DNA from 2 places in the Shewanella sedimentimangrovi genome. Region 2 is predicted to be linked to the other one. Evidence: predicted binding sites of a transcription regulator. Region 2 holds the regulator's gene; the other holds the start of a gene.

Region 1 (15,792 bases), 480 kb from region 2:
GCAATTGCTGGCTGGTAACTATGCCACCTATGAGGCTCGCGGTGATTACGCCGGAGCGATCAACGACAACTGGCGTTATTACCTGACGGCCAATCGTCGTGACAGCGATAACTATCGCGACCACAGCGAGAGTGAAACCAGTGCCCTGCTGGCGCGGGTGCAGTACGAGCAGGGGGAGCGCAGCCTGTTTATAGAGGCCGGTTTCAATGATGATGAGCGTGAATTGGCCGGGGCGCTGACAGACGAGCAGTTCCGGGACAATCCCCGCCAAGCTGCCTATGACGGCATAACAGACAACAACCACAGCATCAGTCGCAATGCCCGCCTGGGCTATCAGCAGGCCTTGTCCAGTCATTGGCGTTTGCTGCTGGATGCCGATTACAGCGGCACGGATGTGGATTCGATAAGTTTTGGATCCAAGGGCAACACCCAAAGACGTCTGTTGAGCCTGAGTCCCAAATTCAGCGGCCGTTATGATATCCAAGCCGGCGAGCTTAAGCTGATTGCCGGGGCCGATTTGTCACGGGGCGAGTCCAAGTTTGATTACTCATACATGGACAGGTCCAACACCCAAAAGCTGGCGGCAGCCTTTGTGCAGGCCAGTGTGCCCTTGAGCTCCAGCCTCAGCTACGTGATTGGCGGTCGCTACGCCGAGGTCAGGGACGAGCTGCGTGACGACTTAACTTATCCCGCCGGTGTGAACCTGGACAACGATGCCCATGCGCTGGAGTTGGGCCTCAATTACCGTCCCAACCAGCAGCAGCGCTTTTACCTGAGGGCGGAAGACAACTTCCGTTTCGCCAAGGTGGATGAGCAGGCCTATACATCCGAGGGCGTATTGGGCCTAGATCCACAAACCGGTCGCTCCTATGAGGCCGGCTGGGATTATCACAGCAAGGGTTACAGCCTGCGCCTGAGCGCTTTCCGTCTCGACCTTGAGGATGAAATCGTCTGGGATCCCTCCGCACCCAAGCCAGATCCAAGCGCGTATTTCAATGGCGCCAACGTCAATGCCGACAGCTCGCGCCGTTATGGTGTGGCCCTGGATCTGGATTGGCAGCCCCTGGATGCCCTGGCGTTGGGGTTGGACTATCAGTTTACCGATGCTTTCTTTACCGCAGGAAGCAATGACGGCAAGGCGTTGTCCTGGGTGGCCCGCCACAGTGGTCGCGGTTTTGCCAGCTATGATCTGGACGACAACTGGCAGCTGTATCTGGATGCCCAGTACACGGGTAAACGCTATATCGAAGGGGATAACGCCAATCTGGCGGACAAACTGGATGCCTATACCCTGGTCAACCTGGCGCTGAATTATCGCCGCGGTCAGTGGCTGGCCAGTGTCCGTGCCGACAACCTGCTGGATGAGGACTATGTCAGCGCCGGTTATTACAGCGATTGGGGCAATGGCTATTATCCCGGCAGTGGCCGGATGGTGAGCGCCAGCATCAAATACCATTTCTGATCCGCAAATCTGTTGTGCAAATGAAAGGCCGGACTTGTGTCCGGCTTTTTTTTCGGCGATAAATGAGTAAGTTGCAAATTGAACCGGAATTCCTGTGCGGCGAACCCTGCTGTTTCTGCTCTTGCTCTGTGGCTGCTCTGGCCCCAAGTTGCCTTATCTGGGGGAAAATGCGCGCATCCTGGCCTTTGGTGACAGCCTGACCCAGGGTGTGGGGGCGGGCGAGGGGCGGGATTACCCGGCAATGCTGTCGGCCCTGTGTGAGTGTGAGGTGATCAACGCCGGCATTTCAGGTGAAACCAGCGCCCAGGGATTGGCACGTATCGCCGATGTGTTGGACCAGACTCAGCCGGATCTGCTGCTGTTGCTTGAAGGCGGTAATGATGTGCTCAGGGGACTCGATAAAAGCCAATTAAAGGCTAATCTTGAAGGTATGATCCTTGCGGCCCGGACCAGACAGGTGCCCGTGCTGCTGTTGGCAGTGCCGGATAAATCCCTGTTGTTGTCGCCCATGCCCCTGTATGAAGAATTGGCTGACCAGTATGGTTTGCCGTTGCTGGACGACACTGTCAGTGATCTGTTGTCGACAGCGGGCATGAAGTCGGATGGGGTGCATTTCAACAACCAAGGATACCAGGCGTTGGCCGAGGCGGTATTTGTCAATTTGCAGGCCAGCGGTGCCTTTTAAATGCGGCTCACGAAATTTAGTGGTAACAATGGAATACAGCTTGACCATAGGCAGGATTTTGTGGGTAAATTCCCCGATAATTAAAAATCGAGGTGGGATGGATGCGGTCCTTTGCCGACGGCATTTGTCAGGGTTCCCCGGATAAAAGGTTTAAAAGTGTTACATGACTGAGCTTGAGCATCAGGTGTTTTCCCAGATCAGGGCCATCATTGCCAATGAAGAGCAGGTGATCGGGCGGCGGGGTATTTTGGTTCCGCTGAAAAAGGCCATCATAGCCGATGGAGACATACGCAATGTGATCGATATAGTGTCCACCGATCCTGCGTTGGCGGCCCATCTGTTGTGGCGCAGCACCACGGCTCAGGTGGCCACAGTCAATCCCGGCAAGACCCGCAGCCTCAAGGATGCCCTGATCCGTCTGGGGCAGATAAACATCTATCGTTATGCCTTCAGTTTCTACCTCAAGGAGAGGCTCGATGAGCTGCCCCAGCCCTATAAGAAGTTGGTGCAGGGCTACTGGCGCCTGACCGAGAGCATTGCTGCTTCTGCGGTAGACAGCTTAATCGAGATGGATGGGGTTAAGATAGATCCCGATGAAGTCCAGACCTTGGCGCTGTTCAGTGTCTTTGGTCAAATCATCGCCCTGACCGCTTTTGCGTATCTCAATGCCGAGTCGGAAGAATCTTTCCCCCTGGGCATCATCAAGAGCATCATAGATACCCAGCAGCAAACCCTGACCCTGGAGGCCTTTGAGTCCCTGGGGCTGGATGAAGAGCTCAAAGATGAATTTATGATTGCCCATAACCTGCGCCAGACCCGCAACCCCAATTCACCGGGTTTGATCTTGCGCCGAGTACTGTCCATGCGTGGCCTGCTGCTCAATCCGCTCTGAGTGAGCTTCGCTTAATAAAAACGCCTGCAGTTGCAGGCGTTTTTATTTCACATAAATAGCTTATCAGCGGTTGCCCTGACGCGCCAAACCTTCGCCGGCCACCAGTTCCAGCCAGTGCTGGATCAATCTGGATGCGCCGGCATCGCGGCGATAGGCACCGAACAGCGGGCGTTTCAGCCCTTCAATCCCCAGCTTGAGACTGGTGAGGCTCAGTCCCTGGGCTTCACTGATGGACCAATTCGGCAGGGCGGCAACGCCTTCCTGACAGGCGATACGCTGCAGCAGCACAGAGGTCAGATCGCTGCACTTCTGGGGGCCGGGCTCGATGCCGGCCGGTTCCAGAAACAGTCGATAGAAGTCCAGTCGCTCCAGCGGTACCGGATAGCTAATCAGGGGCTGGCCCGCCAATTGCTGCGGCACCACGTAGGGTAAACTGGCCAGCGGATGATCCTTGGCCACCACCAGCTTCACCTCAAAATCAAACAGGTGCTGATAGGCCAGGGTGTGGCCGGGCACGGGATCCGAGGTCAGCACTATGTCCAGTTCCCCTGTTTCCAGGGCATTGAGGGAATCAAACAGATGGCGGCTGGAAATATCGAGCTCGGCATGGGGATACTGATCTCTGAACGCCTCCATGACCGGCATCAGCCAGCGAAAACAGCTGTGACATTCAATACCCACCCTGAGCCGGTTGCTGTCTGGATCCAGCCCGCGCTTGAGATCCGTTTCCGTCTCCATCACCCGCGGCAAGATTTCCTCCGCCAGATGTAGCAGGCGTGAGCCCTCCTGGGTGAAAGACAAAGGTTTGCTCTTGCGCACAAACACCGGTGAATTGATCCGGGTTTCCAGCTCTTTAATCTGATGGGATAGCGCAGATTGGGTGACAAAGCGTTTCTTTGCCGCAGCCGCCAGGCTGCCGCTTTCTTTGAGTGCCATCAAGGTGCGCAGGTGTCTCAGCTCTATCATTTTCTCTCCACATGAATGTTGCTCATGTTGCCCGTGAATCCAATTCGATTGCTTGCCCTGAGACTACCACAATAAACTTCTGGACGTCCAGACGCCCATTGAGAATATGTCAACCGGGCCTTGGTTGCAATTTGCTCATATTACATCAACAAGGTATACAATATGCAATTAAATAGTCTAGGTTTTCCAAGAATAGGTCGGCGCCGGGAATTGAAGTTCGCCCTGGAGCAATACTGGCGCGGTGAAATCAGCCAGCAGGCATTGCTGGAGCAGGGGCAGCGGCTGCGCCGTCAGCATTGGTTGTGGCAGGCGGAAGCCGGGGTCGAGCAATTGCCGGTGGGGGATTTCGCTTTTTACGATCAGGTGCTGACCCTGGCGGCGACCCTGAACGTGATCCCCGAGCGTCACCGTGATGGTGATGCCATAGATCTCGACACCCTGTTTCGGGTCGCCCGTGGCCGGGCGCCCACAGGCAAGAGCGCCGCGGCCGCCGAGATGACCAAGTATTTCAATACCAATTATCACTACCTGGTGCCCGAGTTGCATCGGGACCAGCAGTTTGCCATCGCCTGGCAGCAGTTGTTTGATGAGGTGGAAGAGGTCAAGGCCCTTGGCTACGATCCCAAGCCCTGTCTGCTGGGTCCCCTGTCTTTCCTGTACCTGTCCAAGACTCAGGGCGAGCCCTTTGACAAGCTGAGCCTGTTGCCGGCATTGCTGCACTCCTATGGCGAGCTGCTGGCGCGCTTCAAAGCCCAGGGCGTAGCCTGGGTGCAAATTGAGGAGCCCATACTGGCACTGGATCTGGATAAGGACTGGCAGCAGGCCTTTGCCCCGGCCTACGAGGCGCTAAGCCAAGCGGCTCCCAAGCTGCTTCTGACCAGCTACTACGGCTCCATTGCTCACCACAGCGCGCTGGTGGCTGCCTTGCCGGTCGCCGGTTTGCACCTGGATCTGGTGTCGGCCCCGGAGCAATTGGACGATTTTCTGCCGCTGCTGCAATCCGGGCAGGTACTGAGCGCCGGGGTGATAAACGGTCGCAATGTCTGGGCCGCCGATCTGGATTTGCTTGCCAAGCGCCTGGTACCGGTGGCAGACGCCCTTGGCGAGCGCCTGTGGCTCGGCAGCTCCTGTTCGCTGCTGCACTCGCCGGTGGATTTGGACGTCGAAACCGCCCTGGCACCTGAGCTCAGGCAACAACTGGCGTTTGCCAAACAAAAATTGCATGAATTGAATGAGCTGCAGCAGCTGTTGCAAACCCCGGCATCCGAGCCTGCCAGGGCCATCATTGAGCGTTGCAAGGCGCGCCGCGAGGCCAAGCGTTTGGCCGCCGATACCGCCGTCGCCCGGCGTATTGCAGCCCTGAGTCAGGCAGATTTTGAGCGCGACAGTGAGTTCGTGTTGCGACAACAGCAACAGCAGGCGAAGCTGCGGCTGCCCTTGTTGCCCACCACCACCATAGGATCTTTTCCCCAAACAGCGGCCATCCGCAGTTTGCGCAATCGCTGGCGTAAAGGGGAGTTGGCCGAGGCTGAGTATCGTCATCAGCTGCAGCAGGTGACCCGTGACAGCATCTCGCGCCAACTTAAGTTGGGCCTGGATGTGCTGGTCCATGGCGAAGCGGAGCGCAACGACATGGTGGAGTATTTCGGTGAGCAATTGGCCGGCGTCGGCTTCACCAAAAACGGTTGGGTACAAAGCTACGGCAGCCGCTGCGTTAAACCGCCGCTGATCTATGGTGATGTGTCCCGCCCCAGACCCATGACGGTGGAGTGGGCCGAATTTGCCCAGAGCCTGACCGATAAACCGGTTAAAGGTATGCTCACCGGCCCCGTCACCCTGCTGCACTGGTCTTTTGCCCGGGAAGATATCAGTCGTGAGACTATCTGCACCCAGCTGGCGCTGGCCATCAGGGATGAGGTGGCGGATCTGGAGGCTGCCGGCATAGGCATAATCCAGATTGATGAACCAGCGTTCCGCGAAGGCTTGCCGCTAAGGCGCGACCAGTGGCAGCACTATCTGGATTGGGCCGTGGCCTCATTCAAGCTCAGCGCGGCCTGTGTGCGGGATGAAACCCAGATCCATACCCATATGTGTTACAGCGAGTTTAACGACACCATAGCCGCCATCGCGGCCATGGATGCGGATGTGATCACCATAGAGACCAGTCGTTCAGCCATGGAGCTGCTCGGCGCTTTTGAGGCCTTTGATTATCCGAACGAGATTGGCCCCGGCGTCTACGACATCCACTCGCCCAATATCCCCGATGTGGCGGCCATGGTGGCGCTGATGGAACGGGCCGCACAGCGGATCCCATTGCGGCAACTGTGGATCAATCCGGACTGTGGCCTTAAGACCCGCAGCTGGGATGAGGTGGAACCGGCACTGCGCAATATGGTGGCTGCCGGTCGGGAATTGCGTCGTCGCTGCCCGCTGCCGGCTTAAGCAACTATACTCAGGGGGTTCCCTCAGTGCACTGGAGGTCCCCCATGAATCACACCTACAAAATCATTGAACTGACAGGCTCTTCCGCCATCGGATCCGATGATGCCATCAAAAATGCCATTGAATCCGCGGCCCAGTCATTGCACAAGCTGCGGTGGTTTCAGGTGGTGGAAACCCGGGGCCACCTGGAGGCCGGGGTGATTGCCCATTGGCAGGTGACCATCAAGGTGGGCTTTACCCTGGATCAGCCCTGAGGTTCAGGCGTCCCTGGCTAAGCCCTTTTCAATGCAGCGGATAAGGCGTGCCGTTTTACGGGCATCCAGTGCCAGTTCCTGTTGCTGGAGTGCCTCTTGTTGGCGAGAAAGCGCCCAGTCTATGTGTTCACGCACCATGTCATCCACTTCGGCGCTGTCTCGCCGCGCGTTAAGGGCGGCGACTATGGCTTCGCTCGCCGGTGCATTACCAAGGGCGATGGCAATATTGCGCAGCCAGCGCCTGTGGCCAATGCGGCGGATGGCGCTGCCTTCGGTATTGGCCAGAAATTCCCCCTCGCTCCAGGCAAACAGCTCCAGCAGCTTGGGTTGGCGCAGCTGAGGCCGGATCTGGAAATCACTCTCAAGGCTCAGTGGCGCTTCAGCGTTCACCGGGCAGATCAGCTGGCAGTCATCGCAGCCATAGATGCGGTTGCCCATCAGGGGGCGCAGTTCCAGCGGAATGGGGCCGTCAAGCTCTATGGTGAGATAGGAAATACAACGGCGGCCATCTACCACATAGGGGGCCACTATGGCGCCGGTGGGGCAGGTGGTGATACAGGCCACGCAGCTGCCACACTCTTCCTTGACCGGAATATCCACCGGCAGCGGCAGGTTAATCAGCAGTTCACCCAGGAAAAACCAGCTGCCGGCCTGACGGCTCAAAATCAGTGAGTGTTTACCCGTCCAGCCAATACCGGCCTTTTCCGCCAGAGGCCGCTCCAAAATGGGGGCCGAGTCGACGAAGGGGCGGAAGTTGGAAGGGGCTGCTCCCAGTTCCGCCAGGGCGCCATCGAGCTGCTCACCAAGCTTCTTTAACCTGTTGCGCATCAGTTTGTGATAGTCACGACCTCCTGCGTAGCGGGAAATGTATCCCAGCTCAGGATCCTTGAGGTTGCTGGCAAAGCCGGCGTGCTCGGGTAAATAATCCATGCGCACCGCAATCACCCTGAGGGTGCCCGGGTGCAGCTCGGCGGGGCGTGCGCGCATCATGCCATGGTTGGCCATATAGGCCATGTCGCCGTGGAAGCCATTGTCGAGCCAGGCCTGAAATTTCGGCTCTTCGGCGCTCAGGTCGGTATCTGTGACCCCAACCTCGGCAAATCCCAGAGCCTTGCCCCACTGTTTAATCTGCAGGCTGAGTTGCTGCAACTCACTGCTGTCGGGAACATGGTGCGGTTCTGGGATCATGGGAATTGCTCCGCAAGGGGGAAAATTGAGCCGCATAATAGCAGCTTCAGGCCCTGACGTCAGGCTCACAGCTTGTGGGATTGGTCAGAGTGCCCCTATGCTGTAGTGTGGGTGCAAGTTCCTGTCACTCCTATAACTCTTCGGGAGCCTTATGCGCACTTTGGCAATCTTGTTACTTAGTGTATTGAGCAGCCTCTCCGGGGCTGCGGCAGAGCTGCCGCAGACGGTGAAGCTGCTAACCGAGCCTTTGCCGCCTTTAAGTCAGTACGCAGATGGCCAGGCCAGCGGTTTTTCGGTGGAGCTGGCCAGGCTTATCCAGCGTCAGCTGGGGGAGGGCGCCGAGGTGGAGGTCCTGCCCTGGGCCCGAGGCTATGCCATGGCATTGCGGGAATCCAATACTGTGCTGTTTCCTACCTCCCTCAATGACAGTCGGCGTCAGCAGTTCGATTTTGTCGGTCCCTTTGCCGAAGTGCGTATGCATCTGTATGCCCTCAGCAATGATGCCAGTCGCCCCAAGGATTTGGCCGAGGCCGCCTCTCTGGGAACCATAGGCGCTTACCGGGGCTCGCCGGCAGAAAAGTTGTTACTTGATAGCAAGATCCCGGGGCTGCTGATTGCCGCATTTCCGGATCAATCCCTGCGGCAGCTATTGGCGGGGCGGATCCGATTTTGGTGCCACGCGGATCTTTTTATTGGTCCCTTGTTGTCGAGGGCGGGAGTGGATGAGGGCGAGATCCAACCCGTGTTGGAACTTAAGCGTATCGGGCTGTATTTTGCTTTTTCGCGAGGTACGGCGCAGGCCCGGGTGGAAGCATGGCAGCAGGCACTGCAGAACCTGATGCAATCGGGCGAGTTTGCCCGCTTGCATCGACAGTGGCTTGGCCGTGAGGCGACTGAGTTGTCAGCCAATATCTTATGGCGAGAGGAATAATCTGTGCGACTTTCGCAATTGGGGCTGTAGCAGATAGCGGCTTAAATCTCTGCGGCAGGATCTGCGGCCAGGCTATGCGGTCCGTCGAGTACCACCTGATTGCGACCGGCGGCTTTGGCCTGATAAAGGGCATGATCGGCGCGATTCAGCAGGGCGGAAAAACTCTTGTCCTTGTCCAGGCTGGCTACACCGGCAGAAATGGTCAATGACAGGCCCGTGCTGATGTCATTCATGTCGGTATCATCCATAGCCTTGCGCAGGCGCTCGGCAATCTCACCTGCCTGGGCCAGGCTGGTGCCAGGCAACAAGACCAGAAACTCCTCTCCGCCGATCCGTCCCACCATATCCGTCTTGCGCATTTGGGCTGCGGCGCAATCGGCCAGTACCACCAAGGCCTTGTCACCCACATCGTGGCCATAATGGTCGTTAACTTTCTTGAAATGATCGGCATCAAACAGGATAACCGACATGGCTGACTGTTGCTTTTTGGCTTGTTGTACACAAAGCTCACCGCGGCGGTATATATGGCGCCGATTGGGCAGCTTGGTCAGGAAGTCTGTCAGTGCCAGATGCTCCATTAACTTTGAACGTTGGGCCTGTTTATAGGCAAACACTGAAACTATGGCCAGGATCACCAGTACCAACACCATGGTGGTCAATTGCAGCAACTTGTTCTGCTGCAATATCTTCAGCTCATGTTCCTTGAGGCGTTGATTCTCCAGCAGTTGGCGGTTTTCATTGGCCATTCTGTCAGTGTCAAAGCGGGTTCGCATTTCTGTGGTGCGCTGGCTTTGCAGCTGGTTTTGCAGTTCGTTTTGTAAGCGATTTTGGGTTTCCAGGGCGCCATAGGCCGAATGCCAATCACCCAGGGCGGCGAAGGTTTGGCTTTTGGTGGTATAGAGTTCGGCCAAACCGCGTTTGTTCTGAATACTGTTAAAGGCTTCTTCGCCTTCATTTATCAGTGCCAGAGCCTTATCCGGCTGGTTTTCCTGTAATGCGATCTGGGCCTGATACAACTTCATAAAACTGTAGAAACCGGCATGCTCGATTTTGATCAGTTGTTCGGCCTTGGCGAGCTTTTGTTTGGCTTCGGGGACCAATCCCTGCTTGATGAGGGCGCCACTCATATTGACATAAATGCTGGCGGCGGCGAGGGGTTCATTGGCCGATTCCCAGTAGTCGGCGGTTTTCCGATAATATTCCAGCGCCATGGCATTTTCGTTCATGGCCTCATAGGCCATGGCGATCTCTGAGTTGACCAGTGTGGCGGCATTGAACTCGCCCTGGCTGCGGTACTTTTCTTCCAGTTGGCGGTAATAGCGGATGGCGGTCTGGGGATCACCAAAACGTCGATAGCTGGTGGCCAATTCGGTCAGGTTGTTCAGGCTCCAGACTTCCATGCCGAGGCTTTCATATAAATGCTGGGCCGTGATCAGATCTTCCAGTGCCGGACTGAAATTGCCTTCAAAGGATAAAATTGCCCCCCGCAAGCTGCGGGCATCGGCGATTAATCTGGGAGATTCTACCTGGTATGCAAGCTTGACGGACTCATCATAATCCGCAAGTGCGTCTTTTGGGCGGCCCGCCAAGCGACTGAAATACCCCCGGCAGAGCAAGAGGTCGGCACGGGTGAGGGTATCGTTTTTGGGATCGCCGAGCAGTTTATTGGCATACACAACGGCGGCGGCCGCCTTTTTTTCTGTGTCGGCTTCCTGATTCCAACAGTGCAATCTGGATAAACGCAATACCCTTGGTAAGTCGTCCTTGTCTATTGCTGCTTCCAGGCTGGCAATGGAATCGTTTATGGCCTGAGGTTCGCTGATATCGGCTCGTTCAATTTTGTCGAACAGTTGATCAATTTCGTCCAAATTCATAGCCAAGGCGTCGGCCACGGACAAGAGTGCCGTTATGACCAATACTCCGCTGGCGATGAATTGCCGAAAGAGGCTCATGAAATCGAGTCTACCTTTGTTATTTTAATTGTTACCAACTGGTTAAGGATAACCGGCCTGGGTGTTGTTTGGCCAGTAATATCTGTTAACAATTAGACTTTGTCATGAATGTATTTTTGCCTTTGGTGACCAAAATCGGTATAAGGCACTTTTTATGCCGTATGGGGCAGGGGCCCTTGGTTCTGAGGTCAAAATGACAGATATTTCTTCCGCATACCGTGAACAAGCTTTCAAAATTGCAGACAATGTCGCCGGCAAGGTGATTGCCTTGGACAGAATGCCCGAGACCCTGCGGGATGCATACCGCAGTCTGTGTGAAGAGCTGTTAGTTGATGCAGATGGCCGTTTTGCTGCAGCCTGGGATGCCTTGCCCAAAAGCGCTGCCGGTTTGTTTGAGCGCGCTGATTTTCACGGCTTCTACCTGGCCAACGCCTGGTTGCAGCTGAGTATTCTGGCCCGGGATATTTCTGAGATGGAAGATACCGATGCGGCAATCGAGGAAAAGGAATACGGCGGATTGTTTGTGAAAGTGGCCGACGCCGCGCTGAAAGAGAGTGTGCGCAAGATTAAAAAGGCCAGGACAGACAGAAGCATGTTTAACAGCATGCGTCAGGTGATGGCAGATTAAATAAAAAACGCCCGGCTTAGCCGGGCGTTTTGTTGTCAGAATGACGTGCGCTTGTAGCGGCGGTATTCGGGATACCAGAAGTTATTTTCGATGGACTGCAACAGCAGTTCGTCTGTGGTATCCAGCGCCAGTCCCTGTTGCACTGCCACCTTGGCCACGGCAAAGGCGATATGTTTGCTGACCTGATGAATATCTTCCAGTCTTGGCAATAGTGCGCCACTGCCATTGATTGCCAGTGGTGAACATTCAGCCAGGGCGCGGCTGGAGGCCATCAACATTTCATCGGACACTCGTTTGGCGCCGCTGGCCAATACGCCAAGGCCAATGCCGGGGAAGATAAAGCTGTTGTTGCACTGGGCAATCTCGTAGGTTTCGCCTTCAATGACTACGGGTTCAAACGGACTGCCGGTCGCTACCAGCGCCTGGCCATTGGTCCAATGGAGTATGTCCTTGGGCGTTGCCTCAACCCTGCTGGTTGGGTTTGACAGCGGGAACACTATTGGTCGCTCACAATGGTTGTGCATGGCACGGATAATTTCTTCGGTGAACAGGCCCGGCGCACCGGACACGCCGATTAACACGGTCGGTTTGGCGTTATTGACCACATCCAGCAATGACATATTGTCGCTGAAGTTTTGCCAGCTGCTGAGGTTGGCACACTTCTGGGCCAGCTTTTGCTGGAAGGGCAGCAGGTTCGGCATGTTGTCGAGCAGCAGTCCCCAGCGGTCGACCATGAACACCTGACTGCGGGCCTGCTCATCGCTTATGCCTTCAGAAACCATTTGCGCCACTATGGCTTCGGCGATACCACAACCGGCGCTGCCGGCCCCGAGGAAGGCGATGCGTTGCTGGCTGAGCTGGGTGCCGGCGGCTTTGCTGGCGGCCAGCAGAGAGCCGACGGTTACCGCCGCAGTACCCTGAATATCGTCGTTAAAACAGCAATATTTATCCTTGTAACGCTCCAGCAAAGGCATGGCATTCTTCTGGGCGAAATCTTCGAACTGGATCAGCACATCCGGCCAGCGACGATAAACGGCTTCGAGGAAGGCTTCGATAAACTCGGCATACTCTTCACCGCCGATCCGCTGGTGACGCCAACCCATGTACATGGGGTCTTCCAGCAGATGCGGATTGTCCGTTCCCACGTCCAGGGTAATGGGCAGGGTGTAGGCTGGACTGATGCCGCCGCAACTGGTGTACAGCGACAACTTGCCGATCGGGATCCCCATGCCGCCAATGCCCTGATCGCCCAGACCCAGGATACGTTCACCGTCGGTGACCACGATGATCTTCACCTTGTGGCGGGTGGAATTGTTGAGTATGTCGTCGATCCTGTCCTTGTTGGGATAGGAGATAAACAAGCCCCGGTTGCGGCGATAGTTTTTGGAGAAGCGCTCACAGGCCAGCCCCACTGTGGGGGTGTAGATGATGGGCATCATCTCGGTAATGTGGTTTTGCACCAGGCGATAGAACAGGGTTTCGTTGGTGTCCTGAATATTACGCAGGTAAATGTGCTTATCCAGATCGTTGCTGAAACTGCGGAACTGATCGTAGGCCCGCGAGGCTTGCTCTTCAATGGTTTCAATCACATGGGGTAACAGGCCTTCGAGGTTGAAGAACATCCGCTCTTCTTCGGTGAATGCGCTGCCCTTGTTGATCAGAGGGGCTTCGAGGATCGCAGGTCCGGCAAACGGAAGATATAGGGGGCGTTTATTATCGTCCATAGATTACCTTGGTTTGATTTATTCGTTGTTTGTAAGCGGCTGTCAATGGCTCAGAGAGTAACATGTTTTGGCTTTATTGGTGCGCCATGTTGTTGAAAAATTCTCGGGCTTTTGGCGAATGGCTGTTTAAAACATCTGATATATATCAAGGCGCAAGCAGGCGCGATAAGGTACGAAAAAGCACGGTCTTGGCCGTGCTTCTACCGGGTGACCAGAGGGATTAAAGTCCCCTGTGTTTCAGTGACAGCCCTTTCAGGAAATTGCGCAGTATCTGATCGCCGCAGGGTTTGAAGTGCTTGTGATCCGGATTGCGGAACAGGGCACCGAGTTCGGACTTGCCAAGGTTGAAATCCGCCAGTTTCAGAATGGCGATGATATCTTCTTCCTTGAGTTCGAGAGCGATACGCAGCTTCTTGAATATTAAGTTGTTGTTCAGTGCCGTTGGTTTGGGAAGTTCGGCGCCTGGCTTAAGGCCGCGCTTGTCCAAAATGAGCCCATCAAGGAACTGGCATAGGGTAATATCGTTGCAGGCGCTGTAACCTTCTTCTTCCTCTTTCTTCAACATGGCCAGAAGCCTGTCTTCGGCCATGTCCTGTTGCACCTTGGCGAAAATCTTGATGACCTTGGAGTTGCTGAAGTCAAAAATGAAGCGCAAGCGGCGCAGAATATCGTTGTTGGTCATGTCAATCCTGTTATTTGGGCACTGTTACTTGGGGAGAGCCCCAAATCGGGCCATTATAGCACTGAACCTTATTCGGGCCGTCGCATTTATTTTTTCAAAGGCCCATTTTGCGCGAGGTTCTGGAGCCATTGATGCAGCACATCGTGCAGGGCGAAGGTCCACTGTGGATCCTTGAGGTCCCAGGCACTGTTTTCCAGTACCACCAATTGCAATTGGCTGTCGGGATAATAAATGGCGGTGGTCATATAACCTGGAACATAGCCGCTGTGGCTGACTTCCCTGGGGGCTTGGCCGAGCTGCAACCCCAAACCGTAACCCAGTTCTCACCAGCGGTGGGGACGAGTGGCTCTGGGGGTGAGCATCTCCTGATAACTCGCATCGGACAGCAGGGTACCTGTGTGCAACTTCTGCTGGAAGTCGGCAAAGCCCCTGGCGCTGCCTATCAGGGTTCCCGAGGCCAGACTGACATCCGTACTGCTGAAGTCCGCCGGTATGGGCAGCCATTGCCCATCTTTTTGTAACCTTCCCAGTACCAGGCGCGGATGGCGAGCTTTTATCTCTTGCACCGTACCTGTGTCGGCCAGTAAATCCAATTGGTTAGTCTGAAACAGGGACCGCAGCGTGGCAACCGTACTTTGTCCTTTCAGGTTTGCAAGCCAGTGGGCGGCAATCTGGTAATTGGCATTGCTGTATTCAAAGCCGTTACCCGGTGAGCCGTTTAACTTGTTACCTGACTTGGCTATCCCTGAAGTATGACTCAGCAATTGGGCCATGGATACCGGGTTAGTTGATTTCAATGCCTCGGGCAGGGCGCTGTTTACTGTGTCAGAGAGTGTGAAAAGTTTGAGGTCTACTGCTTTAAGTGCGGAGGTGGCGAATACTTGCTTGGACAGTGAACCCAGGATGAAGAGGGAGTCGGCGCTGATACCCTCACCATAGGTTCTGAGGGCCAGCTCCCTGTCACCCTGACGCACGAGAATCACGCCGCTGAAATCCCGCCCATCCTGTTTGACCAGGGCGTCAAGCTGCTGCGCCGTGTCGGCCCAGACAACTTTCGTCGCGAGCAGGAGTACAAGGAGCATTAACTTTGTTGTCAATTGGGTCCATCCAGTTGCATGGCTTTTTGAGCTCAAAATTCTGGATTGTGAACACGTCGTTAAATCATGTTGATGCATATACATTTGGTTACCGTATGAGGTGATTTTATGTTGCACAAATGGATTGACTTTGTGTGGTTTGTTATTAACTTAGAGGTGCAAATCAACAATCGTCGGCGGCAGCATGCTGTACTTCGGCGAATAAAACAATAATCAATTCAGTTAGGGAAGATCATGAAAAGACCTCTGTTAATGCCAAGTGCCTGCGCACTGGCCGTCGCATTTGCCATGCCCTCAATGGTGTTTGCTGCGGATGATGGTGCCAAGGTTGAACGTATCGAAGTGACCGGTTCTCGCATCAAGCGTACCGATATCGAAGGCCCTTCTCCTATCCAGTCAATCAGCAAAGATGACATTGCCAACATGGGATTTGATAACCTGCAACAGTTGCTGGAGCGCATGCCAGCTAACGGTGCCGGTGCTTTCTCCACCCGTGGTAACAGTCAGGATTCCACTGCCAACGGTTCTGCCTCCATCAGTTTGCGGGGCCTGGGTCCCGACGCAACTTTGGTATTGATCAATGGCCGCCGTGTGGCCATCAGTTCGTTCGCTGAAAACGTGAGCAACTCCTTCGTGGATATTAACAATATTCCGGTTTCAGCCATTGAGCGCATCGATATTCTCAAAGATGGTGCCTCGGCTATCTATGGTTCTGACGCCATCGCCGGCGTGGTTAACATCATTCTCAAGAAAGATATCGAGGGCCTGGAAATTAATCTGGGCTATGGTGAGGCCTCTGGCACAAATTACGATGAAAAAACTGCCAGTTTGGTGTGGGGTACCAAGTCAGATAAAGGTAGCGCCTCGATAATCGTTGATTACTTTAAAA
Region 2 (15,792 bases):
AGGGTCATGACGCAGCTCCCGGAGAAATTCCAGGCCATTCATTCTCGGCATATTGAGATCCAGCAAAATGATAAACGCACCGGCAATGTCGCCCCTGCGCAGCATCTCCAGGGCGGCGACACCATCCCTGGCCCGAACCAGGGGATTGAGTAATTTCAGCTGCCGCATCGCCCGCTCAACCGCCATATAGTCAACATCGTCATCATCAATAAGGAAGATAGTCACCTCTCGGTAACGTTTGGTTGGAGTCATGCCGCCTCCTTAATCACCAGGGGCCAGGTGAAGCAGAAGCTGGTACCTCGTCCTTCTGATTCGACCCACACCCGGCCACCGTAATGTTCAACGGCTTTCTTTACCAGAGAGAGCCCCAGGCCACTGCCTTCCACTTCATCCCTGGGCTTGAGGGTTTGGAATATCGCAAATACCTTGCCATGGTATTGCGCCGGGATCCCGGGGCCGTCATCGGTCACACAGAAGCGGATCATCTCTCCCTCCAACGCCCAAGTCACATTGATGTGCCCCTGGGGCAAGTCATGGTGTTTGATGGCATTGGCAAACAGGTTGCGAAACACCATTTCCAATGGCACCCGGGCAGTGATGAAATTCGGCACCATGCCCTCCAGAGTCAGAGAGAAACCCTCCGGGGGCGCCACCAAATTGAAGGTTTCACTGATAAGGTCGGCGCAATTGATCTGATTAAGCTCGGCCTCTATCCGGCCAATGCGGGAAAAAGCCAGCAGACCGTCAAGCAACATGGCCATGCGCTGGATGCGGCTCTTGATCAACTTCAGGTACTTGCGGACGTTTTCGCTGGCATTGTCCGCCAGATCTTCATTCAACCACTCGGCCAATTGTTCTATGCCCCGCAGGGGGGATTTGAGATCGTGCGAGGCTATGTAGGCAAAGCTGTCGAGCTCCTTGTTTATCCGCTCCAACTCTCTGGTATATTTATTTTTTTGCTCTTCAATACGACGACGTTCCGACACGTCATTGATGGTGGCCAGCACAGAAATGCCATTGGCAAAGTGAACTGGGGTCAGGCCAACTTCTATGGGCACCCGTCGGCCATCCTTGGAACGACCGAAGAGCTCATCCCGCAGAGACATCTTCTTCGCAATCGGATTGGCCAGATAGCCGCGCATGTGCTCTTCATGTTGCTGCTGCAACACGTCCGGCAGCAGCACATTGACACTGCGCCCCAAAAGCTCATCCCGCGCATAACCAAACAACTGTTCCGTATGGGCATTCACCAAGGTGATCAGGCCGCGGGTATCGGTCATGATAAGAGCACAGGGCGAGGCCTCTATCACCAAACGAAAGCGTTTTTCATTGGAGAGGATTTCGGTGGCAAACAGCGCTTCCTGGTGTCTGGCCTTGGCGTTATTGAGCAGGAAGTAGAGCAGCAAGAGCAAAAACACCGCCACTAAAAAGAGCATCAGCAGACTTTGCACATATTCCTGCTCGGACACAAAATCGGTACGACTGCCGACCTGCAGTAACCAATTGTGCCCCCCCACATTGATAGCTTTAACCTGGCTGTAGCTCAGAGGGACACCCGGACTGGGATCATTGGTAAACATCAGATTGGCGGCTGTTTGCGCTTCACCGTCATAAATGCTCAGCACCAGGCCTTCAAAATCCTCGCCTATGATGCCGTTGATCAGATCCTGCATCCGAAACGCCGCATAAATCACGCCCTTAGCGCGACGTTCGACACTGGCCACATTGTCATACAAAGGTAGATACATCAAAAAACCGGCCTGGGTATCCCGGGCGGTTTCCTGCACCAACACTATCTTGGCCGACACGGAGGCATTTCCCGTCAAAATGGACCTGTCTATGGCCTCTTTACGTCGGGCCTCCGAATACATGTCATAGCCAAAGGCCCTTTGATTGCGCCAATCGAAGGGTTCAAGGTAAAGGATGGAATGGTAAATGGGCCTGTCGCCCTCGGGGTACACCTTGAAATCGGGGAAACCTTCGGCCCGTACCGACTCAATAAAGCTGGCTAATTGGTCCTTGGTAAGAATAACGCTGTATCCCAGGCCCTGGATGCCGGGGTAATACTGCTGCAATCTGGCATTTTGAACATAAATCCGCCACTCATCCCTGGACACCTCATGGGATGACATAAACAAACCAATACCGCTGCGCAGTACCTGCTCATACACCAGCATCCGACTGTCTATGGATCTGGCGAGGGACACAACTTGGGCATGGAAACGTTCTTCACCACGTTCGTTGATATAACGATGAAACAGGTACCAGGCCGACACACAAAACAGCGCCGCACCAAGCATGATCAGCCAGACCGAAGCGGGGGCCCGAAACGGCGTGAACTTGAGTCGTTGCGCTTGCCTGACATCATCCATAATGGCCAATCGCTGTTCCCTGCCAGAAAGTGAATTAGCTGCCAATAAGTTTTGGCAAGGGATCAGGAAATTACAAGGTAAAACCAAGCAAACTGCTCAACTATAATGCCAAAGGAGTAGTCCGCTTAATTTGCCCATGGGAAATTCGTGATCGGCACCAAATTCAGAATTTTTTACTGCTAAAAGCAAAATTTTTTGCTTTTCCAAGTTCGATTTATTGGCTAGAAATGCCTTTAGGACAGCATGAGGAATTCGTTATGGCTCATATAGTAGAAGTCGTGCCCAACGATACTGAAATTGAAGAACTGACCTCCCCAAGAAATGCCCAGGCCGCCAAGGCGCTCAAGCATAAACGCGAAGTGAAGCGGCGCCTGGAGGATTATCTGGAACGTGCCGAGCTGCGCAAAGCGCTGGGCGTGGACGAGGATGATTTCTAACCCCATGGGGCCGCTACGGCGGCTCCAATCATATTAGCGTTAGCCCATCTATTTCAGTGACTTAATAGCTAAGCTCCTGGTGACAGGCTATCATAAGTCTTCAGATGTTAAGACTTTCGGTGATCCCATGTCTGCCGCCAGACAACTCTACTGTCAGCAGTTACGCCAGTTTTCAGATACCCTGGTGCAGTTGCAAGCCCCCATTAAAATCCTCGACGCCATCAAATGGCCGAGGGAAATGGAGCAACGTTTTCTCGCCACCGGGGGCAGCCAACTGCCGGCCATAAACAAGGACTTTTACGACGCACTGCCCCTACCTTTTGCCCCCCACCAGGTGCAACAAGAGCTAAAGCAGCTCAAGCAGAACATTCACAAGACCCTCGGCAAACAGGATCCCTTGGGGCGTCTGTTGGTGGCCAATGTGGAGCAATACCGCCAGGTCATAGACATGCTGACCCACAGGGGAACCCCAACCTTTGGCCGCCTGAGCCAGCAACTCTATGGCAGTGCCGCCAATAAACTGCATGGAGATCGCCATACCCTGAGACAATTGGGCGACCGGTTGTCCTATATCTTTTCCCTGCCGGCGGCGGGCCACATGAACAAGCAGCACCCCAAAACCATAGATGCCGCCGCAGCCGTGGACGATTTGAGCCAGCGGCTCGATCGCTATTTCCACAGTGATGATATGCGGGTCAGACTCAGCGACGGCATAGTGTCCGATGCCGCTGTGGGTGGCGATACGGTTAAAATCAACAGCAAGGCCATGTTCAGCCAGGCCGATTTGAATGTGTATGAAGTCCATGAAGGCTGGGTGCATGTGGGCACCACACTCAATGGCCGGGCTCAGCCCCACGCCACCTGGCTCAGTGTTGGCTCCCCCCGGGTGGCCGCCGCCCAGGAAGGATTGGCCGTACTGCTGGAAATGCTGACCTTAAGCTCCACCCCGGGGCGGGCCAGGCGCATCAGCGACAGGGTCGCGGCCGTGGATATGGCCGAGAAGGGCGCCGATTTTATCGAGGTTTACCGCAATTTCCGTGAGCAGGGACTGAGTGAAAAGGACAGCTACCGGGTGACCCAGAGGGTGTTTCGCGGCGGCATGGTAGCCGGCGGCAGTTGCTTCACCAAGGACATCTCCTATGTGCGCGGTTACGTTGAAAACGTTAACTTTATCCGCAGCGCCATCGCCTCGGGCTTACCGGAACTGATCCCCATGCTGTTCCTTGGCAAGCTGGCCATTGAGGACATTCCCACCCTGTATCTGGCATACCGGGACGGCATACTCACGGCGCCGCGCTACCTGCCACCCATGTTCGAAGACTACAGTGGCCTCTATGCCTGGTTTGGTTTCGCCTCGGGACTTGGCAATATCAACCTCAAGGGGGTGCAGCGCCACTTCCAGCGCCAATTCAAAATACTGCCCAATGTCGAGCCCCTGTATGCCGGGCAGGAAGAGACTGAGTTCGACAGTACGGTCGAATAACAAAAAAGGATGCCAAGGCATCCTTTTTTATTTGGGTTAACCCATCACTTGGCTTCTTGTGCCTGGGCTGCCGCCTGACGCTTTTGCAGGAAGTACTCCCGGGTCAGGCCGAACACCACAGGGCTCAGCAGTGTCAGGGCAATCAAGTTGGGGATCGCCATCATGGCGTTGAGTGTGTCCGCCAGCAACCAAACAAAGTCCAGCGAACTGATGGCGCCCAGCGGCACCACCAGGGTCCAAATCAAGCGGAAGGGTTTGATCGCCTTGACGCCAAGCAGGTACTGGACGCACTTTTCACTGTAGAAACTCCAGCCCAAAATGGTGGTAAAGGCAAAGATGGCCAGGGCCACGGCCACTATGTAGTTACCGAATGGCAAGGCGTGGGAGAAGGCATAGGAGGTCAGCGCAGAGCCGTTCTCGCCCGAGGTCCAGCTACCGGAGACGACAATCGCCAGACCGGTAATGGAGCAGACGATGATGGTATCGATAAAGGTCCCCAGCATGGCCACCAAGCCCTGGGCCACGGGATTTTTGGTCTGGGCCGCCGCATGGGCTATGGGCGCGCTGCCAAGACCGGCTTCGTTGGAGAATACGCCGCGGGCCACCCCGAAACGAATCGCCGCCCACACAGCCGCACCGGCAAAACCGCCTTGGGCCGCCACAGGAGTAAAGGCACTTTTGACTATCAACAGCAGGGCCGCAGGCAATTGATCTATATACACAATCAGTACCGCCAGACCGGCTGTGATATAGAAAATGGTCATCAGAGGCACCAGCTTGCCAGCCACTTCGGCGATACGCTTGATACCGCCCATCAGCACCAGGCCCACCAGGATCATCATCACCACGCCGGTTACCCAGGGCTGAACTCCGAAATTGCTTTCCAGCGCCGACGCCACCGAGTTGGCCTGCACTGTATTGCCGATACCGAAACCGGCGAAGGAGCCAAACAGCGCAAAGGCCGTCCCCAGCCAGGTCCACTTACTGCCCAAACCGTTTTTGATGTAGTACATGGGGCCGCCAACGTGATTGCCGTTGTCGTCCACTTCACGGTATTTAACCGCCAACACGGCCTCGGAAAACTTGGTCGCCATTCCCACCAAAGCGGTGCACCACATCCAGAACAGGGCGCCGGGGCCGCCGACAAAGATGGCGGTCGCCACCCCGGCGATGTTCCCCGTACCTATGGTGGCAGAGAGAGAAGTCATCAAAGCGTTGAAGGGAGTGATTTCCCCCTGGGTAGCGCCTTCCTTTGACGCACTGCGACCGGACCAGAGCAAGCGAAAGCCTGTGCCCAACTTCAGGATTGGCATCAGCCGCAGGCCGAGGGACAGAAACAAACCAACACCCAGGATCATGACCAACATGGGAGTGCCCCACACCACGCCATTGATCATATTTACAAATGCAGTTACGGCTTCCATTCGCACCTCATGGTAATTATCGAATTTATTGTTATTGGCAAGGGCCGCGCCTCGGGCAGCAGGCCATAAAGAGCCCCAGAGTACAACGAAAAGTTAACAATTGAAAACCAACTCTGTTCATGTGCCGCTATTGGGGTGAGCGCTGGTTTAAGGCGGTTAAAAAACCAGCAATCAATTCAGTCGTAAGTTGGAGCATTTATTCTATAGCCGTGCTTTGGTTCTCTTATGGCAAATAAACTTGCAATTCCGCAACAAAACCGCACACCATCAATGAGTAATTATTCAAAATAAAGGCACGCTTAATCACCTTAGAATCTACTTACTCACAGCATGCTTAAAGATTTTGACAACTTATATAAGGCTCGCATGTTGTTTATGCAGTCAATATTCTCCACTCGTCGCCAAATGCAGCTAATCCCGCATAAAGCAGCCAATTCAGCTCAATTAGTCGCCAACATCACCCATGAAAACGCCTTTCTCAGGGCATATTTGAAATAAAAGTTTCAAATAAACAAAGCATTAACACGCAAATTGGTTGTGGCATACTCGGCTCCGCGAAAGCCCCAGACAAAGGAGTTGCAGGGATTCAATACGCAGGATGCCAAAACTATAATTGCGAGACTTACTAGGATGATTACAAAACCAACCCTGACCGCAGCCCTGTTGCTGGCCGGTCTCAGCACCCATGTCCATGGCGCGCTGCTTATCAGTGAAGTGCTTTACGACGCCCCCAACAATGACAGCGTCGAGGAATTCATCGAACTCTATAACTCGGGCTGCGACCCGGTTGACCTGAGTCAATATCAGCTCAGCGACAACAGCAGCAGCCTTAACCTCAGTGGCACCCTGGCACCGGGCAAGTATTACAGCCTGGCCATCAACGCCGCCGGATTCACCAGTCTGTTTGGCAAGGCGCCCGACTTCGCTCCCCTGCCCTTCAGCCTTGGTAACTCGGGCGATTTCGTGAAACTCAGCCTCAATGGCCAGCAGGTGGATCTGGTGGCCTGGGAAGGGGGCGTCAGCGGCTGGAACCTGAATGTGCGTGACGTGGCGCTGGAGCGCACCACCATAGTCAACACCCAGACGGAAGCCGACTGGACCGCGGCAACCAGCGCCGGCACCCCGGGCTCTGGCACACTCGCCGGTTGCAGCGCGCCGTTGCCGACCGAAAATCTGCTGTCCAAGGGCGAAGTCAGGACCAATCTCAGTGCCGCCCAAGGGCAGGCGCTGGACTTTGTCGCCGATATCCCGGCCGGCAGCAGCAATCTGGCGGTGACCCTGTCCGGTGGCAGTGGCGATGCCGACCTTTATGTGCGCTTTGGTAGCGAACCCAGTACCAGCCAGTACGATTGCGCCCCCTATCTGAGCGGCAACAACGAGCAATGCCAGATTGCCACGGTCCAGGAAGGTCGTTGGTACATCAAACTGCAGGCCTATGAGGCCTTCAGCGGCGCCTCGCTGCAGCTCGACTACGACACGGATGCGGGTACCGGCGGCGGCACCGGCGGTGGTACTGAGCCGGATCCTGCAGGTTACAGCTATGAGACCTATTACGCCCAAGCCATAGGCAAGAGTGGCAACGAGCTCAAGACCAGCCTCAATCTCATCATCCGCGACCATACCCGCTACACCTACACCCAAGTGTGGGATGGCCTCAACTACACGGATGAAGATCCCGCCAACACTGACAATGTGATCCTGCTGTACACAGGTCGCTCTGAACCCAAGACCAACCGTGCCGGCCTCAGCAGTTCGCTGGATGCCTGGAACCGGGAGCACGTCTGGGCCAAGAGCCATGGCTTCCCAGACAGCAGCCAGCACGCCTACACCGACCTTCACCACCTGCGTCCGGCGGACGTGACGGTCAACAGCAGCCGCGGCAACAAGGACTTTGCCTTGGGTGGCACAGCGCTCTCCGAGGCACCTGAAAACAAAACCGATACCGACAGCTTTGAACCCGCCGACGCGGTCAAGGGCGATGTGGCGCGCATGGTGCTCTATATGGATGTCCGCTATCAGGGCGGCGACAGCAGCAACACGCCGGATCTGATCGCGGTCCAAGGCACCACAGGCACCAACGAGCCAAAACTCGGTGACCTCTGCACCCTGCTTAGCTGGCACAATCAGGATCCCGTCAGCGATTGGGAGCGGCGCCGCAATAACCGGGTTTATGAGTGGCAGCACAACCGCAACCCCTTCATCGACAATCCGGCCTGGGCCAACAGCATCTTCGGCAGCGCCTGCGGTCAGTAACAGAAGCCTGCAATGAAAAAGGCCCCTGCTAAAGGGGCCTTTTTATGGGATGCGATTATTGCTCCAGCAGGGTTTTGAGGTTGCCAAGTCCTGTGTTGAGATCGTCAGCAATCATGGTTTCAAAATCCATCAGCACCAACATCAGGTTCATCGGATAATCCATATGGCCGCGAAAGCCCCAACTCACCAGGGTCTTGCCTTCGGCCGTCGCGTCAGTGGTCATAAAGGCCAGATCTGTGGCCTCAAAGGGGGTTAAGAATCTCAGCTCATAGTCGATGCGTTTGTTCGGCACCATGGCCGTAATTTCCTGCTCACCACGGCCCACATCCGGGTTGTCACTGTCCCAGGCCGAGACAAAGCCCACTGTGCCATCCGTACCGCGAAAACTCAGTCTCGCCTTGGGATCCATCTTGGCCCACTTGCTATAGTTATTCTGATTTTTCAGATATTTGACATAGTCATAAACCTCAACAACCGGCTTATCTATGACGATGGACGTGGTCACTGCGTACTCTTTTCTGATAAAGAGTGCCGCCACCAGGGGGATGGCGCACAGCAGCAGTAAAAACAGCAGGATTTTTTTCAGCATGGTAGCTCCGTTATGGGTTGCCGATTGCCAAAGTGGTTGCAGCGACGAAATTGGATTTTGCTGAAAAAGTATAGCCATTTTTCAAGCAGTTACCAATTAAGCATCCAGGCGCTTGATCCCCAGAGCCTCTTCCTCGGCCAGGCGTTGCAAGCAGGTCTGGCACAAACAGGCATCCCGGCGCTTTGGCAGCGCCCTGGGCACCTTGGCGTTCAGGCACCAACATTGGTCAATGCTTTGGCCTTGGGTCAGGGCACAGAGATTGGATTGACCACACAAGGGGCAAAGGGTCTCGCGCATCAGGATCGACCCATGCACCAGAGGCGCCACAACAGGCCGAACAGCGACAGCAGGCCATAACAGCCGCAACTTATCCAGAGGAACATGCCCAGCAGGGTTTCTGTGGTAAATGACATCAGATAGAGGCTGGACATTAACATCAGCGACAGGAGTAACTTACTGATGTCCAGCGGTAATTTTTCCATATGAAATTCGTGTACGCTCTGCTCATCCATGGCTTGGCTTCCTTTTTGATCCGGCATTCCCCCCACGGTCGGAATCAAACCTGACTGCAGAGGGCCGTTACACAGCCTAGCCCATGGTCGCCAAAAACAAAAGGCCCCCGTATGGGAGCCCTGCTGCCGTTACCCCTGCTGGGGTCTGACCCCAAGGGTATGGCAGATGGCGTAGGTGAGTTCGGCGCGGTTAAGGGTGTAAAAGTGGAAGTCCTTAACCCCTTCCCGCGACAGCACCTTGACCATGTCTATGGCCACGTTGGCCCCCACCAGCTGGCGGGTACCGGCGTCATCCTCCAGCCCCTCGAACTGCTTGTGCAACCAGGCGGGAATCGACACATTGGTCATGGCCGCGAAGCGTTTGAGCTGCACAAAGTTGGTCACCGGCAGTATTCCGGGCACGATTTCCACATCTATGCCGGCGGCGACGCAGCGGTCGCGGAATCTCAGGTAAGACTCCACATCGAAAAAGAATTGGGTAATGGCCCGGTTGGCACCGGCATCGATTTTGCGCTTGAGGTTAATCAGGTCCGCCTGGGCATTGGCGGCCTCGGGATGCACCTCGGGATAAGCGGCCACGGAAATATCGAAGTCGGCGACGCTGCGCAGCAAACGCACCAGATCCGCGGCAAAGCGGGTTGGCCTGGGGCTGCCGGCGGGCAGATCGCCCCGCAGCGCCACTATGTTTCGGATACCGCTGTTCCAATAGGTCTTGGCCAGCCCCAGCAGCTCCTCATCGCTGGCATCCACCAGGGTCAGGTGTGGTGCCGCTATCAGGTCCGTCTCGCGCTGGATGCGCTCAATCACCCCATGGGTGCGGTCACGGACCCCGGAATTGGCGCCATAGGTCACGGAAACAAACTTGGGCTTGAGCGGTTCCAAACGGCGAATGGAGCTCCACAGCAGCTTTTCCATTTCGGGGGTGGCAGGAGGAAAGAATTCGAATGACACATTAATCTCGCCATTGAGCTCAGCCAGACTCTGGTTCAGGGAGTGAGAATGTTGTGCGTGATGAAAAGCCATTAAATATTCCTCGACTGCTAAAATGGACGTTCGGGCGTTTGGACGTCTATACGTCCACATACTAGAGCAATCTCAATTCAAGTCAAGCGTAAAAAACGCCAATTTGCCCATCCTAAAAACAAAAGGGACGCCAATGCGTCCCTTATCACCCACAGCCAAGCTTATTCCTGTAACAGCTCGTGGCAGATCTGCGCCAGATCCGACTGCACCGCCGCCGCTGTTACCTCACGGCCGGCACCGGGTCCGCGGATGATCAGCGGATTGCCCTGATAGAAGGCGCTGCGGATCACAAACACATTGTCACCCGGTGTCAGGTTGGCCCAGGGGTGGTCCGGCTCAACCCAGCTCAGTCCCACCTTGGCACTCACGCGCCCGCCGGCCCTGTCCAGCGCCGCCACATAGCGCAGCACCTTGCCCTCATCCCGGGCGGCATTGAGGGCAGCCAGCATGGGGGCATCCAGCTCGCTGATCCGCCCGAGGAAGTCGGACAGCGGCAAGGCGGCCAGCGCCTCTGGCACCGGCGATGTCACCTCTATATCGTCCAGCTCCAGCTCCAGGCCTATCTCACGGGCCAAGATCAACAGCTTGCGCTGCATGTCGCGGCCAGAGAGATCGTCCCTGGGATCGGGCTCTGTGATACCGAGTCCCTTGGCCTCCAGTACCAGTTCGGAGAAGGGGCGGCTGCCGTCATAGTGTTCGAACAACCAGCACAGGGTGCCGGAGAACACACCGCCGACCGCCTCCACTGTGTCGCCACTGTTGTGCAAATCGTTGAGCGCATGTTGCACCGGCAATCCCGCACCGCAGCTGGCGTTATAGCGCCAGTAAAGCCTGCGGTTACCGAGCTGTTGTTTCAGTTCACGGTAGAAAGGCAGCGGGCCTGAGCCGGCCAGCTTATTGGCGCTGACCAGATGAATGCCGCGGGCAAACAGCTCTGGATATTGCAGCGTCAATGCGGCACTGGCGCTGATATCCAGGGCCACCAGCTCGTCGCATTCCAGGGCCTCCAGCTGTTGAAACAGGCTTGGGTAGTCCCATTCGTGCGCTTCTACCGCGAAACGATCGCGCCAGTTGCCGGCATCTATGCCCTGACCATCAATCAGTGCCTTGCCGGAACTGACCAAACCCAGCAGCTCAATACTGGCCTCCAATTCCCGCCCCAAAGAAGTGGCGGCGCGGCGAAACAGATCCAGCCAGGCTTCGCCTATGTTGCCAACCCCAAGCAGCACCACGCCGATGCGTTTGCGCGGCCCGGCGCAGCGTCTGTGCACCTTCTGGGTCAACAGGGTCACCTGATTCTTGGGCACCAGGGTCACCAGGCTGAGACCGTCCTGATACAGGGGCCTGGCCTCACGACTGAGCAAACGGGCAAAGCCGCGGCGATATAAGTGGGCATCGGCGCTGACCAGGGCCACCAGTCCGAGATCCGTGGCGACGCTGATGTCACTGATCTCCAGCTCCGGCGCCAGGGCATTGAGCTGGTTCAGGGCCTGGCGTTGCAGCTCGGGCATATAGGCCAGTTCCAATCGGCCATTGGCTGCGGGCCACCAGGCCAGCGGAGCCACACCGGCTTCTGCCAGCTGGCTCAGCAGGGTGTCGCAGTCACCGCCCAGGGTCAGGCTGAAACAGGCCACCTCGTTAAGGTTGGTCACCACGGGGGCGCTGGCGCGGGAGCTTGAGGGCGCCACCAGGGTAAAGGCGGTGTGTGGCGCATAGCTTGAGCGCACCGCCATGCTGACCCGGGTGTCAAACAGGGGTTGCAGGGTACGGGAATGGAGCACGGGCGAACCCAGACGGGCCAGGCGGTCGGCCTCGGCCAGTGACATGCTGGCCAGCAACTTGGCGTCATTGATCTTGTTGGGATCGGCGTTAAACACCCCTTCCACATCGGTCCAGATGGTGACCCGGTCGATATCGGCCAGGCTGGCAATCAAGGTCGCGCTGAAATCCGAGCCGTTGCGGCCCAGCAGCAGGGTATCGCCGCGGCTGTTGGCGCAGATAAAGCCGGTGATCACCAAGCGCTCGTCCGGATGTTCGGCCAGCAGCGCCTGCACCTTGGCACGGGACTCGGCGGTGCGAATCTGTGGCACAGCGCCCTCATCGGCCACCAGTATACTGCAGGCATCCACGTGGCTTGCCGCCACGCCGGATTCACGCAGCAGCGCCGCCATCAAACGAGCCGACCAGCGCTCGCCGAAACTGACCACCTGATTCACCTGATAGTCGTTGCGTTCACCAAGGGCCAGCAGGGTCTGCAACTGGGCCTTGTCCGTGGCCAGGCGCTCACGCAGGTGGCGGGCCTGTTCGGCACTGAGCAACTGCTCAATCAGTTGTTGCTGATAGCCCATCAGCTGCTGCAACTCTTCCTGCCACAGGGCACCTTTGTCGCTCAGCTCCAGCAGACGATAGAGAAAATTGGTGCTCTTGCCGGCGGCCGACACCACCACCAGATCGTCACTGCGCCCCTGGGTCAGCAGTATATGGGCCACCCGACGATAACAGTCCGCATCCGCCAGGCTGGAGCCACCGAATTTATGTAAATGACATCGTGCCACATCAGGCTCCTATTGCTTGCAGGCCGCCACGGCGGCGAGTCCGGCCTCTATGTCGGCCAGCAAATCTTCCACATCTTCAATCCCCACCGACAAACGCAGCAGGGTGTCACTGATCCCGGCCTCGGCGCGGGCATCGCTGTCCATGGCCCTGTGGGTCATGGTGGCGGGCACTGCCACCAGGCTCTCTACCCCACCGAGACTTTCGGCGATGCTGAAAAACTGCAGCGCCCCGAGAAAGGCCACCAGCTCTTCCTGGCCACCTTCAAGCTCAAAACTCAGCATAGCGCCAAAGCCCTGTTGTTGCCGGGCGGCAATCTCGTGCCTAGGGTGATCCTTGAGCCCGGGGTAATACACCTTGCGCACCAGCTCGCTGGCAGCCAAACGGGCCACTATGCGCTCGGCGTTTGCCTGGTGCTGCCGCACCCGCACCGCCAGGGTGCGCACCCCGCGCAGGGTCAGGTAGCTGTCAAAGGCGCCGCCTGTGAGTCCCAGGGTATTGGACCACCAATGCAGGCGTTCCCCCAGCTCGGCATCGCGACACACCACGGCGCCACCGACCACATCGCTGTGGCCATTGATGTACTTGGTGGTGGAGTGCACCACTATGTCGGCCCCCAGCAACAAGGGTTGCTGCAATATGGGCGAGAGGAAGGTGTTGTCCACCACCACCTTGGCGCCCACCTTGTGGGCGGCATCGGCAATGGCGGCTATGTCCACTACCCGCAAAAGCGGATTGGAGGGAGTCTCCAGCCATACCATGGCCGGTCCTTGGGCCAGGGCCGCATCCAGCGCCGCCGTATCCGATTGATCGACCACCAGCAGGCGGAACTGGCCTTTCTTCGCCAGGTTGGTGAACAGGCGATAGCTGCCGCCGTAGCAGTCATGGGGTACCACCAATAAATCATCGGCTCCGAGCAGACTGGTCACCAGGGTGATGGCTGCCATACCGGTGCAGGTAATGATACCGCTGCTGCCATGCTCCAATTGGGCCAGGGCCTCTCCAAGTTGGGAGCGGGTGGGATTACCCGAACGGCTGTAGTCGAATGCCCGTGGCTGGGTGTGACCGTCAAAACTGTAATTGGTCGACAGGTAGATGGGCGGTACCACGGCACCATGCTGGCTGTCACTCTCAATGCCCTGACGTACGGCTATGGTTGCGGCTCGACGCTCTGTCATACTCGGATCCTCAAAATACGCTTGCGCATCACAATGGATGTCTGGACGTCTAAATTAACTCAGCAATTATACCGAGGTCAATAGGCATCCAGACTTTTAGACGTCTATACTTGTTGGCGAGAGCCCACAGATGGGGCGTTTTAGCAGCAATTATTTGACTGTAGTTTGTAAGGGTTTAAAATCGGCACCGAATTTCGGATATCACAGGTGAGTCAATGACTGAATGGAATGGCGAATACATCAGCCCCTATGCTGAGCACGGAAAGAAGAATGAGCAGGTTAAAAAGATTACCGTTTCCATTCCTTTGAAAGTGTTGAAAGTATTGACCGATGAGCGCACCCGTCGCCAGGTCGGCAACCTGCGTCATGCAACCAACAGTGAATTGCTGTGTGAGGCCTTTTTACATGCCTACACGGGCCAACCGCTGCCCAATGATGACGACCTGTCAAAAGACAAACCCGACAGCATCCCCGCCGAAGCCAAGCGCCTGATGGATGAGATGGGAATCGAATGGGAAGACATGGAGTAAACTCCTGTCAATGAAAGATAAACACACAAGGATCGCTCGGCGATCCTTGTGTGTTTTTGGCCCCGGAGTACTTTGATGGATCCTGTTACCTGGTTGTTGGCCCTGCTGATCATCTTCAGTGGCGCCCTGATCCAAAGTCTGATTGGCTTTGGTCTGGCTGTAGTAGCCAGTCCGCTGTTGTATCTGCTGGAGCCGCGACTGGTGCCGGCCCCTGTGATAGTCATGGGCTTCTCCATTGCCCTGCTGACCCTGGTGCGGGAGCGCGGTCAACTGGAGTTCAAGGGTCTGCAATATGCCCTGCTGGGACGGGTTCCCGGCGGCCTGCTGGGTGCCACCCTGTTACTCCTGGCTCCACAGGATGTACTGGGGCTGGCCATAGCCGCCATTGTGGCCATCGCCGTATTGCTCAGCCTTAAACGCTTCGAACTGCCGGTGAACCGCCTGACCCTGTTCGCGGCCGGTACCCTGTCCGGGGTATTCGGCACCATAGCCGCCATTGGCGGCCCGCCGATGGCGCTGTTGCTGGCGGGCAAGGATCCCGGTAAATTCCGGGCGGCACTGTCGGCCTTTTTTATCTTCAGCTCCCTGATTGCTTTGGTGATTCTGGCCTTGGCAGGCTTGCTGAGCACTGAGCACTTGTGGTGGTCGCTGCAACTGCTGCCCGGTGTCATTTTGGCCTACCTGCTGGCCGGGAAAATGATCCACAGGGTTGATAAAAATAAAACCAGGGTGATGACCCTGGTTTTATGTTCCTTAAGCGCCCTGCTGCTGACCTTTAAGTCGCTGGCCAGCCTGCTTGGTTAGAAGTGATAGGAGGTTTGCAGTGCCGCGCCGTAGGCATTGTCATTGCCGAACATACCGCTGAGATCCAGCTTAAAACTCTTGCCTATGGCAAAACCGGTGCCGAGGGAATAAAGATTGGCGGTCACATCATTCAGATCGTGGCGGTAGCCCAGCCGTAACGCCAACCAGTCCATGGCCTGGTATTCACCGCCCACACGCCAATACTGGGTACCCTCCATGTCGACAAACTTTTCATTTTCAAGCAGATCCAAATCCGTGGTTACGGTAAAACCATCCCACTGGTAAGCCACGCCAACGGTCACTGTTGGCCCCACTCTGTAGGTGGCCTGAATACCTTCTGACTCAACTGTGTCCAGCTCCCGCTTTATCAGGTTGCGGCCGGCAAGACCTATGACCATGCCATGCATGGGCTCAATGGCGATACCCACATCCAGGTTAAAACCGGTTTCATCGTTGCTGTAGTCGCTGCCATCGAAATCGCCTTCATCAAAATTGTTGGCACTGACACCATAGTTGAAGCTGTCGAGGCGCTGGATTTTTGGGGTAACCCCCACTGTCACCGGCATATTAACAATCGACAGCGGCATACTGACCGCCACCCCGATATCTGATATGGCACCGGCTATAACCCGGC

What was found. Region 2 encodes MetJ, which represses methionine synthesis genes. Its sites were predicted from a motif close to TAGACGTCTAGACGTCTA; they were not measured.
Region 1: the regulator MetJ is predicted to act here: its motif matches at 4,086-4,103, upstream of metE (5-methyltetrahydropteroyltriglutamate--homocysteine S-methyltransferase).

What each region holds. Positions count from the first base shown of each region.
Region 1 is NZ_CP071502.1:3,121,747-3,137,538, reverse strand. Features, by position in the region: gene JYB85_RS13850 (TonB-dependent receptor) at 1-1,462, shown strand, start outside; gene JYB85_RS13845 (GDSL-type esterase/lipase family protein) at 1,557-2,147, shown strand; gene JYB85_RS13840 (HDOD domain-containing protein) at 2,311-3,039, shown strand; gene JYB85_RS13835 (LysR family transcriptional regulator) at 3,103-4,005, opposite strand; gene metE (5-methyltetrahydropteroyltriglutamate--homocysteine S-methyltransferase) at 4,168-6,447, shown strand; gene JYB85_RS13825 (dodecin) at 6,492-6,701, shown strand; gene queG (tRNA epoxyqueuosine(34) reductase QueG) at 6,705-7,889, opposite strand; gene JYB85_RS13815 (substrate-binding periplasmic protein) at 8,041-8,820, shown strand; gene JYB85_RS13810 (tetratricopeptide repeat-containing diguanylate cyclase) at 8,862-10,772, opposite strand; gene JYB85_RS13805 (DUF3069 domain-containing protein) at 10,966-11,400, shown strand; gene JYB85_RS13800 (NAD-dependent malic enzyme) at 11,436-13,124, opposite strand; gene JYB85_RS13795 (YehS family protein) at 13,345-13,806, opposite strand; gene JYB85_RS13790 (hypothetical protein) at 13,893-14,108, opposite strand; gene JYB85_RS13785 (serine hydrolase domain-containing protein) at 14,130-14,888, opposite strand; gene JYB85_RS13780 (TonB-dependent receptor) at 15,138-15,792, shown strand, end outside.
Region 2 is NZ_CP071502.1:3,606,623-3,622,414, forward strand. Features, by position in the region: gene JYB85_RS16085 (response regulator) at 1-252, opposite strand, end outside; gene JYB85_RS16090 (CHASE domain-containing sensor histidine kinase) at 249-2,372, opposite strand; gene JYB85_RS16095 (hypothetical protein) at 2,630-2,809, shown strand; gene JYB85_RS16100 (flavohemoglobin expression-modulating QEGLA motif protein) at 2,937-4,292, shown strand; gene JYB85_RS16105 (alanine/glycine:cation symporter family protein) at 4,337-5,716, opposite strand; gene JYB85_RS16110 (endonuclease) at 6,347-7,969, shown strand; gene JYB85_RS16115 (SRPBCC family protein) at 8,025-8,558, opposite strand; gene JYB85_RS16120 (cysteine-rich CWC family protein) at 8,655-8,855, opposite strand; gene JYB85_RS16125 (hypothetical protein) at 8,855-9,070, opposite strand; gene metF (methylenetetrahydrofolate reductase) at 9,200-10,093, opposite strand; gene JYB85_RS16135 (bifunctional aspartate kinase/homoserine dehydrogenase II) at 10,255-12,648, opposite strand; gene metB (cystathionine gamma-synthase) at 12,658-13,824, opposite strand; gene metJ (met regulon transcriptional regulator MetJ) at 14,040-14,354, shown strand; gene JYB85_RS16150 (sulfite exporter TauE/SafE family protein) at 14,430-15,158, shown strand; gene JYB85_RS16155 (conjugal transfer protein TraF) at 15,155-15,792, opposite strand, start outside.